DNA from 4 places in the Pseudomonas leptonychotis genome. Region 2 is predicted to be linked to each of the others. Evidence: riboswitches for the same ligand, from Rfam matches in the RefSeq annotation. Region 2 holds a riboswitch; each other region holds the start of a gene.
The links. Region 2 has a riboswitch for cobalamin ahead of cobW (cobalamin biosynthesis protein CobW). Riboswitches for the same ligand answer to the same signal wherever they lie in the genome.
Positions count from the first base shown of each region.

Region 1: another riboswitch for cobalamin. It lies ahead of D8779_RS03645 (energy-coupling factor ABC transporter permease); the one in region 2 lies ahead of cobW (cobalamin biosynthesis protein CobW).
Region 3: another riboswitch for cobalamin. It lies ahead of cobO (cob(I)yrinic acid a,c-diamide adenosyltransferase); the one in region 2 lies ahead of cobW (cobalamin biosynthesis protein CobW).
Region 4: another riboswitch for cobalamin. It lies ahead of D8779_RS16290 (TonB-dependent receptor domain-containing protein); the one in region 2 lies ahead of cobW (cobalamin biosynthesis protein CobW).

Region 1 is NZ_RFLV01000001.1:799,861-802,056, forward strand. Features, by position in the region: gene D8779_RS03640 (hypothetical protein) at 1-343, shown strand, start outside; gene D8779_RS03645 (energy-coupling factor ABC transporter permease) at 348-1,028, opposite strand; cobalamin riboswitch at 1,084-1,291, opposite strand; gene D8779_RS03650 (acyl-CoA dehydrogenase family protein) at 1,394-2,196, opposite strand, start outside.
Region 2 is NZ_RFLV01000001.1:1,638,551-1,640,746, forward strand. Features, by position in the region: gene cobN (cobaltochelatase subunit CobN) at 1-39, opposite strand, end outside; gene cobW (cobalamin biosynthesis protein CobW) at 121-1,173, opposite strand; cobalamin riboswitch at 1,274-1,497, opposite strand; gene D8779_RS07420 (cobalamin biosynthesis protein) at 1,655-2,176, shown strand; gene cobM (precorrin-4 C(11)-methyltransferase) at 2,173-2,196, shown strand, end outside.
Region 3 is NZ_RFLV01000002.1:521,127-523,322, forward strand. Features, by position in the region: gene D8779_RS12960 (cobyrinic acid a,c-diamide synthase CobB) at 1-350, opposite strand, end outside; gene cobO (cob(I)yrinic acid a,c-diamide adenosyltransferase) at 350-961, opposite strand; cobalamin riboswitch at 1,071-1,340, opposite strand; gene D8779_RS12970 (hypothetical protein) at 1,413-1,733, opposite strand; gene D8779_RS12975 (O-methyltransferase) at 1,749-2,196, opposite strand, start outside.
Region 4 is NZ_RFLV01000003.1:429,195-431,390, reverse strand. Features, by position in the region: gene D8779_RS16290 (TonB-dependent receptor domain-containing protein) at 1-1,166, opposite strand, end outside; cobalamin riboswitch at 1,267-1,479, opposite strand; gene dxs (1-deoxy-D-xylulose-5-phosphate synthase) at 1,546-2,196, opposite strand, start outside.

The sequences.
Region 1 (2,196 bases), 840 kb from region 2:
TGCAACACGCGACCCAGCGCTGATCGGCACCTGGGTGCACGAGAAGATCATCAACAGCGACGGCGCCAGCTTCGCCTCCATGACCACCCAGATGATTTTGCAACTGAGTGATGACGGCAGCGTTTCGCAGTGGACGCGCAGCGTAGCGGGCGGCGCAGACTGGAACTACGACAGCCCTGGCGAGCTGCAATACAGCGGTCGCTGGCAGAGCAACAACGGCCTGCTGGAAGTGCAGATGCAGGGCAGCAGTGATTATCAGCCTGCCGCCTACTATCGCTTCAGTGACCAGTACCTGGTCACTGAGAGCAATACCGGCAAGCTAATCTGGCAGCGGCGCCGCTGATCAATCAGGCCGGCTGATGCAGGCGCGCGTTAAACAACGGCCCACGGCTATAACTCGACAGCGCCTTGGCCGCAGCCAGTACGCCGAGGTCGACCAGCGGCTCAAGCAGAATCACGCTCATATAGGCCAGGCCGAAGCTGCCCACGGCCGCCAGGTTCTCGCCGGAGAAGCCGTTGCCGTAGACCGCCCAGAAGCCGACCCAGGCGACGATACCGCCCTGATAAGCCGTCGACAGTGCCAGCGCCTGCTTGTAGGAGAGATCCACATAAGCAGTGCCGGGCGCGATAAGGCGTTTGGCCAGCAGACTGATACCCCACAACGGCACCAGCAAGGTGGTGACGTTCATGCCGTACTGCGGCAAGTCGAACTGAGCGAATAGCAGCCCTTGCAGCAGCAAACCGAGCGCCAAACCGATAGCCGTGGCACCGGCACCAAACAGCAGCAGCAAGGTTGAACCGAGGATCAGGTGCACCTCAGAAACGCCAACCGCTTGATGCGGAAAGACTTCGAAGAAGCAGAACACCAAGGCGGTGGTGATTAGGCTGCGTAGCGCTAGGGCAGCGGAGCCACCGTTATCGCGCACGCTGTCGAGGGCAAGCTTGGCCGTGAGGCCTAAGGCACCTGCGGCGGTTGCATAACTGAGGAAGAGTTTGGCGCCAGTAACGACTTCTGGTTCGATGTGCATAGAGATTCCTGTACCGCGCCCACCGCGCGATGATCTGGATTGAGGGATTGGGCATCAGTGCCCGGCTTCGATGGCAGGTCTCCTGGCTCACGGCTTAACACTTCGCCCACCTTCCCGACCTTGCGGCCAGTGGTATAGGGGCGTCGCTCACCGTTTACAGTTGCGGGGGCAGCCATGGCTTCGGTACGTGTTGCAGTACCCACCATGTTCCCTTTTCATCCACTCGCGTAACACGCTGCGGAACCATCGGCGGCCACCTTACCCGGCCGCACGCAGAAATGACAGAGCCCGGCGCAGAGGGCCGGGCTCAGGTTCAAGCAGAACACCACAATTCGCCTAAATGCCCTTGCTAGAGAGCGTACACCTCAGACCAGATGCGGTGTGCTGCGCGCCAGCAACGCCTCAACATCCAAGCCACGCGGCAAGGTGCCGTAAACCCGGCCACCCTGACCGCCCAGACGGCTGGCGATAAAGGCATCGGACACCGCCGCATTGCCGGCTTCCAGCAACAGCTTGGCCTGCAGCGCCAGAGCCACGTCTTCGGTAAGTTGACGGGCGCGATACTGGATATCGGTGGTGTCGCGGAAGTCCGCTTGCAGCTGGGCAATATGCGCCTTCAAGCGTACATCACCATGGCCATCACCCAGTTCGGTAAACAGCGCATCGAGCACGCCGGGTTCTTTGGACAGGGCACGCAATACATCCAGGCACTGCACATTGCCGGAGCCTTCCCAGGTGGAGTTGACCGGCGCTTCGCGGTACAGCCGCGGCAGGATGGTGTCCTCGACATAACCGGCGCCGCCCATGCACTCGGCGGCCTCGTTGATCATCGCTGGCGCACGCTTGCAGATCCAATATTTACCCACAGCAGTGACCAGCCGCGCGAACTTGTCCTCCTGCTCGTCATGGGCGTTATCCAGCGCCTTGCCCATGCGCAGGGTCAGGGCCAGGGCCGCTTCACTTTCCAGGGCCAAATCAGCCAGCACGTTCTGCATCAGCGGTTGTTCGCTGAGCACACGGCCGCCCACCTGGCGATGGGCGCAATGGTGCGCGGCCTGAGTCAAGGCCTGACGCATCAACGCACTGGAGCCGATCATGCAGTCGAAGCGGGTCAGCGACACCATCTCGATGATGGTCGGCACGCCGCGCCCTTCTTCACCCACCATCC
Region 2 (2,196 bases):
CGGCACTTGGCTGCCGGGCTGGGTGCGGATTAGGTGCATGATTACTCTTCTTGTAGGAGGGGCTTTAGCCGCGACCCCTGTCAGGCCTAGTCGCGGCTAAAGCCCCCTCCCACACTCTGCTCAGGCCAATGCCGCTTGTAGCTCGGCTTCAATTGTCGCCTGATCAAGCTGCTGACCGATCACGATCAAGCGGCTGACCCGCGCCTCATCGGCCTGCCAGGCGCGGTCGAAGTGTTTGTCGAAACGCTGACCAACGCCTTGCAGCAACAGGCGCATCGGCTTGCCGGGAATCGCCGCGAAACCCTTGATACGCAGAATGCCGTGCTTGGCCACTGCATCCTTCAAGGCGCTCAGTAAGCGTGCTTCCTCGGCTTGCGGTAGTTCCACCTGGAACGAGTCGAATTCGTCATGATCGTGGTCTTCATGGCCTTCCAGGTCATGGTGGGTTTTACGCGCATCGATGTGCAGTTCGGTTTCGCAGTTCAGGCCCAGCAACACATCCAGCGGCAGTTCGCCGCCATGGGCTTCGATGATTTTCACCGCAGGTGGCAGTTCCTCGGCCACTTCGGCACGCACTGCAGCCAGCGCCGCAGCGTCGAGCAAGTCGGCTTTATTGAGGATCACCAGGTCGGCGCTGGCCAGTTGGTCGGCGAACAGCTCGTGCAGCGGCGATTCGTGGTCCAGATTCGGGTCGAGCTTGCGCTGCTGGTCGACCTGATCAGGGAAGGCGGCGAAGGTGCCGGCGGCCACGGCTGGGCTGTCGACCACAGTGATCACCGCATCGACGGTGCAGGCGTTGCGGATTTCCGGCCAGTTGAAAGCCTGCACCAGAGGCTTGGGCAGAGCCAGGCCGGAGGTCTCAATGAGGATGTGGTCCAGCTCGCCACGGCGCGCCACCAGTTCGCGCATCACCGGAAAGAATTCTTCCTGCACTGTGCAACACAGGCAGCCGTTGGCCAGTTCGAAGATCCGCCCATTGGCCTCTTCTTCGCTGCAACCGATGGAGCACTGCTTGAGGATTTCGCCGTCGATGCCCAGCTCGCCGAATTCATTGACGATCACCGCAATGCGCCGCCCGTCAGCGTGGCCAAGCATATGGCGGAGCAAGGTGGTTTTACCGGCGCCGAGAAAGCCGGTAACGATGGTGACGGGAAGTTTGCCGAGGGTTTTCATGGCGAGTCCTGCATAGCGTCGAAAGAAAGACGAGCAGGAGGCGGCACAGACATGACAGCCACAGGGCGTCAGCCAACACCACCGGATCACCCCGCCCGGTTGTCGAAAACGTGACGAGGCAGGTCTCCTGGCTCACGACCGGGCTGGCGTAGAGTCGCCGGCTATCCCTTCGCCTTCCCGCGTTGACGCAGTGGCTGTTGTGCTGCAGCGCTTGAGCGGCAGAACAACACAAGGGAACGAGTCGTTTACAGTTGCGGGGGCAGCCAAGGCATCAACCTTGTTCCCTCTTAGCTCCGGCTAAGAACCTATCCAAAATCTGCTGCGCGTCAGCCCTGCGGCGTTGGAAAGAGGCTCGGAATGCTCATTTACAACAGTAAACTCCGCTTCCTCGCTTCTTTCCGCCTTGCATGGCTCTAGCTCGCTAGATTGTGAACAGGCTCTTCCCACGAAGAACCTCGAACGCAGCAAGGCTACGCAGAGCATGGCGGTCGGTCAATCACGGTTGACCGCTGATGGCCCGCATGGTGAGCTACGCCGCCGCACAACCCGAGCGCTGTTGATGATGCCCAGCCCTGTCTATAACCGCCTCGCGCCCGCCATTCAAGTGGTCGCCGGGCTGGGCTGTCGACGTGGTTGCTGCCTCGAAGACTTATCCACACTGTTGCTCGACAGCCTACAGGCGCAGGGCCTGACGCTGGATAACCTCGTGGCGCTGGCGAGCATCGCGCACAAACGCGATGAGCTTGGGTTACTGGCATTGGCCGAACACCTCGGCCTGCAGCTGATCTACTTCAGCCCTGAAGAGCTGCTGCTCTATCAAAACCTCGTTGAAGCTTGCGCGCTTACCCTGTCCGTCACCGGCAGCCCGGCCGTCGCCGAACCTTGCGCCCTGGCGCTGGCCGAACGCCTGGGCGGCCAACCTGCCAGCCTGCTCGGCGGCAAAACCCGGAATGCCAGCGCCACCTGCGCCCTGGCGTTGATTGCAGCCAAGGAGCTGTCATGACTGTTTACTTTATCGGCGCC
Region 3 (2,196 bases), on a different contig from region 2:
ACCGGTACGCCGAAGTGCCGCGCCAAGTCGGCCGCCGACGGCGTGCCATCGAACAAGCCCATCACCCCCTCGATCAGAATCAGATCGGCCTCACCCGCCGCTTCCCAGAGCAACCGACGGCTCTCCGCTGCACCGACCATCCACAGGTCGAGCTGATACACCGGCGCGCCACTGGCGCGGGCCAGGATCATCGGGTCGAGAAAATCCGGGCCGCACTTGAACACCCGCACGCGTTTGCCTTGACGTGTATGCAGGCGCGCCAAGGCTGCAGTCACCGTGGTCTTGCCCTGACCGGAGGCCGGCGCGGCAATCAACAGTGCCGGGCACTGACGGGCGCTGGAGTCGCTCATTAAAACTCCACTCCCTTCTGAGCCTTCACGCCAGCCTTGAACGCATGCTTGACCAGGCTCATCTCGGTGACGGTATCCGCCGCCTCAATCATCCCCGGCAATGCGCCACGCCCAGTCACCACCACATGCTGTAGCAGCGGCCGCGCTTCGATATCGGCGAGCACCGCGTCGAGTTCCAGATAGCCGTATTTCAGCGCGATATTCAGTTCATCCAGCACCACCAGGCCAACGGCGGGGTCATTTAGCAGCTGCGCCGCCACCGCCCAGGCCTCGCGAGCCTTGTCGATATCACGCTGGCGATCCTGGGTCTCCCAGGTAAAGCCCTCGCCCATTACGTGATAGCTGACCTCATCGGGGAAACGGCGAAAGAAGGTTTCTTCGCCAGTGCTGGCCGCACCTTTGATAAATTGCACCACGCCAACTTTGAGGCCGTGGCCCAAGGCGCGCGCGACCATGCCAAAGGCGCTGCTGCTCTTACCCTTGCCGTTGCCGCTGTGCACCAGCAGCAGGCCGTATTCGTCCTGAGCCTGGGCGATCTTTTCGTCGATAAGGGTTTTCTTGCGGGCCATGCGCGCCTTGTGTCGGGCGTCACGCTCAATCGATTCAGTCATCGCATGCTCCACCGCCCCAAGGCGATCTGGCTGAAATAAGCAGGCGAAGAAACAGCAAGCGCGGGCTCACGCATAGCGCCAAGCACGCGCCAGCCATCGCCCTCCGCGATGCCGTGGACTGCAACAGGCCGGTCTCCGGGCTTGTGAGCGAGCCTTATAGCTCTCAGAAACTACTTATGATCTAGCGAGCCAGATCATAAAAAGGCTCTAAGCCGCGCCTTCCCATGCGTTCAGCACAGTGGCAATAGCGGCGTTTAACTCACTTACCGTTGCGGGGGCAGCGTCGGAATGACTGACGTAAACACGTTCAGCGCACCGACTTCCCAGTTTCACCCCGCACACGCATAGCGTCGGAGGCACCTGCTACAAGGCGCGAAGGGTAGAGAGTTCGCGATTAAGCGTCAAACGAATGCGCGGCTTACAGTCGAGAACCAGCCATTGATGCGACAGGTCAATGCCTCGGCATAAAGCCTACTGGCTTGCTGGCCAGCCACTCAACAAAGGTGCGCAGGCGCTCATCACTGAGCAGGCTGTCGCGATTGTTGTAAGTCAGCGCCAACTCTTTTTCACTGAACAACCGGTGGATTTGGTTATGGCAAGCACGGCAGACCCAGAGCGTGGCGCTGATGCGTTCGCTTTTGCCAAAGCGCTTCTGCACATAAACCTTGTTGTGCAGCGCCTTGGGGATCAGATGGTGGCGCGTCAGGACTGCTGCACGGCTACAGAGCTCGCAGGCATCGGGTTGTTCGGGCAGACGAATCGGTTCGGGCATACAGGTGGTAAAGACTTAGCGTTTACGACACAGGCTCAGGCCATCGCCTAGCGGCAACAGGGACAGGTCAATGCGCGGGTCGTCACACAGCGCCAGATTGAGCGCCTGAATCGCTCGGGTGTCCGCGCTCTCAGGGTTTTCCTCAAGCACGCGGCCACTCCACAGGGTATTATCGAATAGGATCAGCCCACCTTGACGCACCAGGCGCAGGGCATGTTCCAGATAGGCTGGGTAATTGGCTTTGTCGGCGTCGATAAACAGCAGATCGATACTGCCAGCGAGACCTTCAGCCTCCAGCGCCCCCAGGGTTTGTAGCGCAGGGGCTAGGCGTTGCTCAATACGCGCACTGAGCCCTGCTTCACGCCAGTAACGTTCAGCCGTGGCGTTGTACTCGCCGGGAATGTCACAGCAGATCAAGTGACCATCTTCAGGCATGGCTTGAGCCATGCAAATAGCGCTGTAA
Region 4 (2,196 bases), on a different contig from region 2:
TTCCAGCTGTTCTTACTGCCGAACTGCTGGTTTTTGTCATGCCGCAGGCCCAGCTCGGTCGAGAACGCGTCGGCCTTGTAGCGGTGCTGAACAAATGCGGCCTGGTTCCAGCGCGACACCTCATTGAAGTTTTCGCTGCCACTCACGCGGTCCTCATACCAATCGGCACCCAGCAGTACTTCGTGGCGGTCGTTGAGGGTCAGGGTGTTTACCCAGTTGGCTGAGTCGCGGTAGGTGTTGAAACTGTAAAACGCATCGCTACTGGCTTGCGGTTGATCGTTGCCGGTGTCGCGTTTGTCCTCGCTGTGGCCAATTTCCAGGCGGCTATTCCACGTGTCGTTGAGGTTGGCGTCGATATAGCTGGAGAGGCTGCTGAGCCGAAAATCTGTGGTCGGCAGCGAGGTGCTGAAAAGGTCTTCAAACTCGGCCTGGCCGCGCTGATCGAGCGCGCTGAAACCCACTTTCAAGTCGTCATTGAAGCGGTGCGAAAGGTTCAGCGTCAGCGACTTATTGCGGTAGGCGTCGTCATCGCTATTGGCGCCGAAGTTGTCGCGTGTGGCGTCGATCCCTTGGGTTTCATCGAGTACCGCGCCCAGGTTAAAGCGGGTGTACGCGTCGCCGCCGGATACACCAAGGCTGCGTTCGAAGGTTTGGTTGCTGCCGGCGCCCAGGCGCACGTAGGGCTTGAGCCCGTCGCCGCTGCCTTGGCGGGTGAAGATTTGCACGACCCCGCCGATGGCATCCGAGCCATAGAGCGCTGAGCGCGCGCCGCGCACAACTTCAACGCGCTCGATCTGCTCGGGGCTGAGAAACTCCAGGCTGCTGGTGCCGCTGGACGCGGCGGCAATACGCTGGCCATCCACCAGGATCAGGGTTTGCGCGGTCGAAGTACCCCGCACGAACAGGCCCGTCTGGCTGCCTGCGCCGCCGGTACGGCTGACACTGACGCCCGGTACTCGCTCAAGCAGCTCGGCCACGCTACGAACTTGCAGGCGCTCAATGTCTTTGCGGGTAAATACCGTGGTAGCCGCTGTCACCTGCTCAATCGGTTCGGCATGCCGTCCAGAGGTCACAACCAACGGCTGCACCTCGCGGATGCTGGTTTGGTCAGCGTGGGCAGCCAGCGGCGTCAGCGCCACAGCCAAAGCAATACGGGACAACTTCATGTGATATTCCTCAAAAGACACAACACTTTTGAGGAGGGCAGGGGCAAGAACGGGCGCGCGCAAACGCAGCCTGAGCTTGACGGTGATGCCCTCCGCAACACCAGTCACATCCAGCAAGGCCGGTCTCCGGGCTCTCGACATGTGCAGCTTCACCTTCCCGGATTGCGCCAGTGGTTTATTAGGCTGCGTGCAGAATGGCTCTGCGGTCGATTACCGTTGCGGGGGCAGCGCCGGGTTGGCTGTTAAGAGCGCACCGGCTTCCCGTTTAACGCCGCTTCACTAAGAAGGGCGCACCTTGGCGGAAGTAAAACGCCGCGCACCTTAATGCGCGGTTGGATGAATTACAAGCAAGCAAGAATCAGGTTTGGATGAGCGGTGCTCATGCAGGCAGCGTGCTGAGGCGCTCGCGTACAGCTGCCTCTATCCCGGCAGCATCCAGCCCACATTCGGCCAGCATCTGTGCAGGCTTGGCGTGCTCAACGTAGTAATCAGGCAGGCCCAGGTGCAGCACCGGTTTGAGGATGCCAGCATGGGCGAGGAATTCGCTGACGGCACTGCCGGCACCTCCCATTACGCTGTTCTCTTCAACCGTGACCAGCAGCTCGTGACTGGCCGCGAGCTGACGCACCAGGGCTTCGTCCAGTGGTTTGACGAAGCGCATATCCACCACGCTGGCGTCGAGAGCCTCGGCGACTTTCAGCGCCTCATTCAACTGCACGCCGAACACTAGAAGTGCCGTTTTGCTGCCTTGGCGACGAATGATGCCCTTGCCGATTTCCAGTGGTGCGAGGCCTGACTCGATGGCGGCATTCGGGCCGCTGCCGCGCGGGTAGCGCACTGCTGCCGGGCCGTCGAACAGATGGCCGGTGGTTAGCATGCGGCGCAGCTCGTTCTCATCGCTCGGCGTCATCACCAGCATGCCGGGGATGCAGCGCAGGTAGGCAATGTCGAAGCTGCCGGCGTGGGTCGGTCCGTCTTCGCCAACCAGGCCGGCGCGATCGATGGCGAACAGCACATCAAGGTGCTGCAC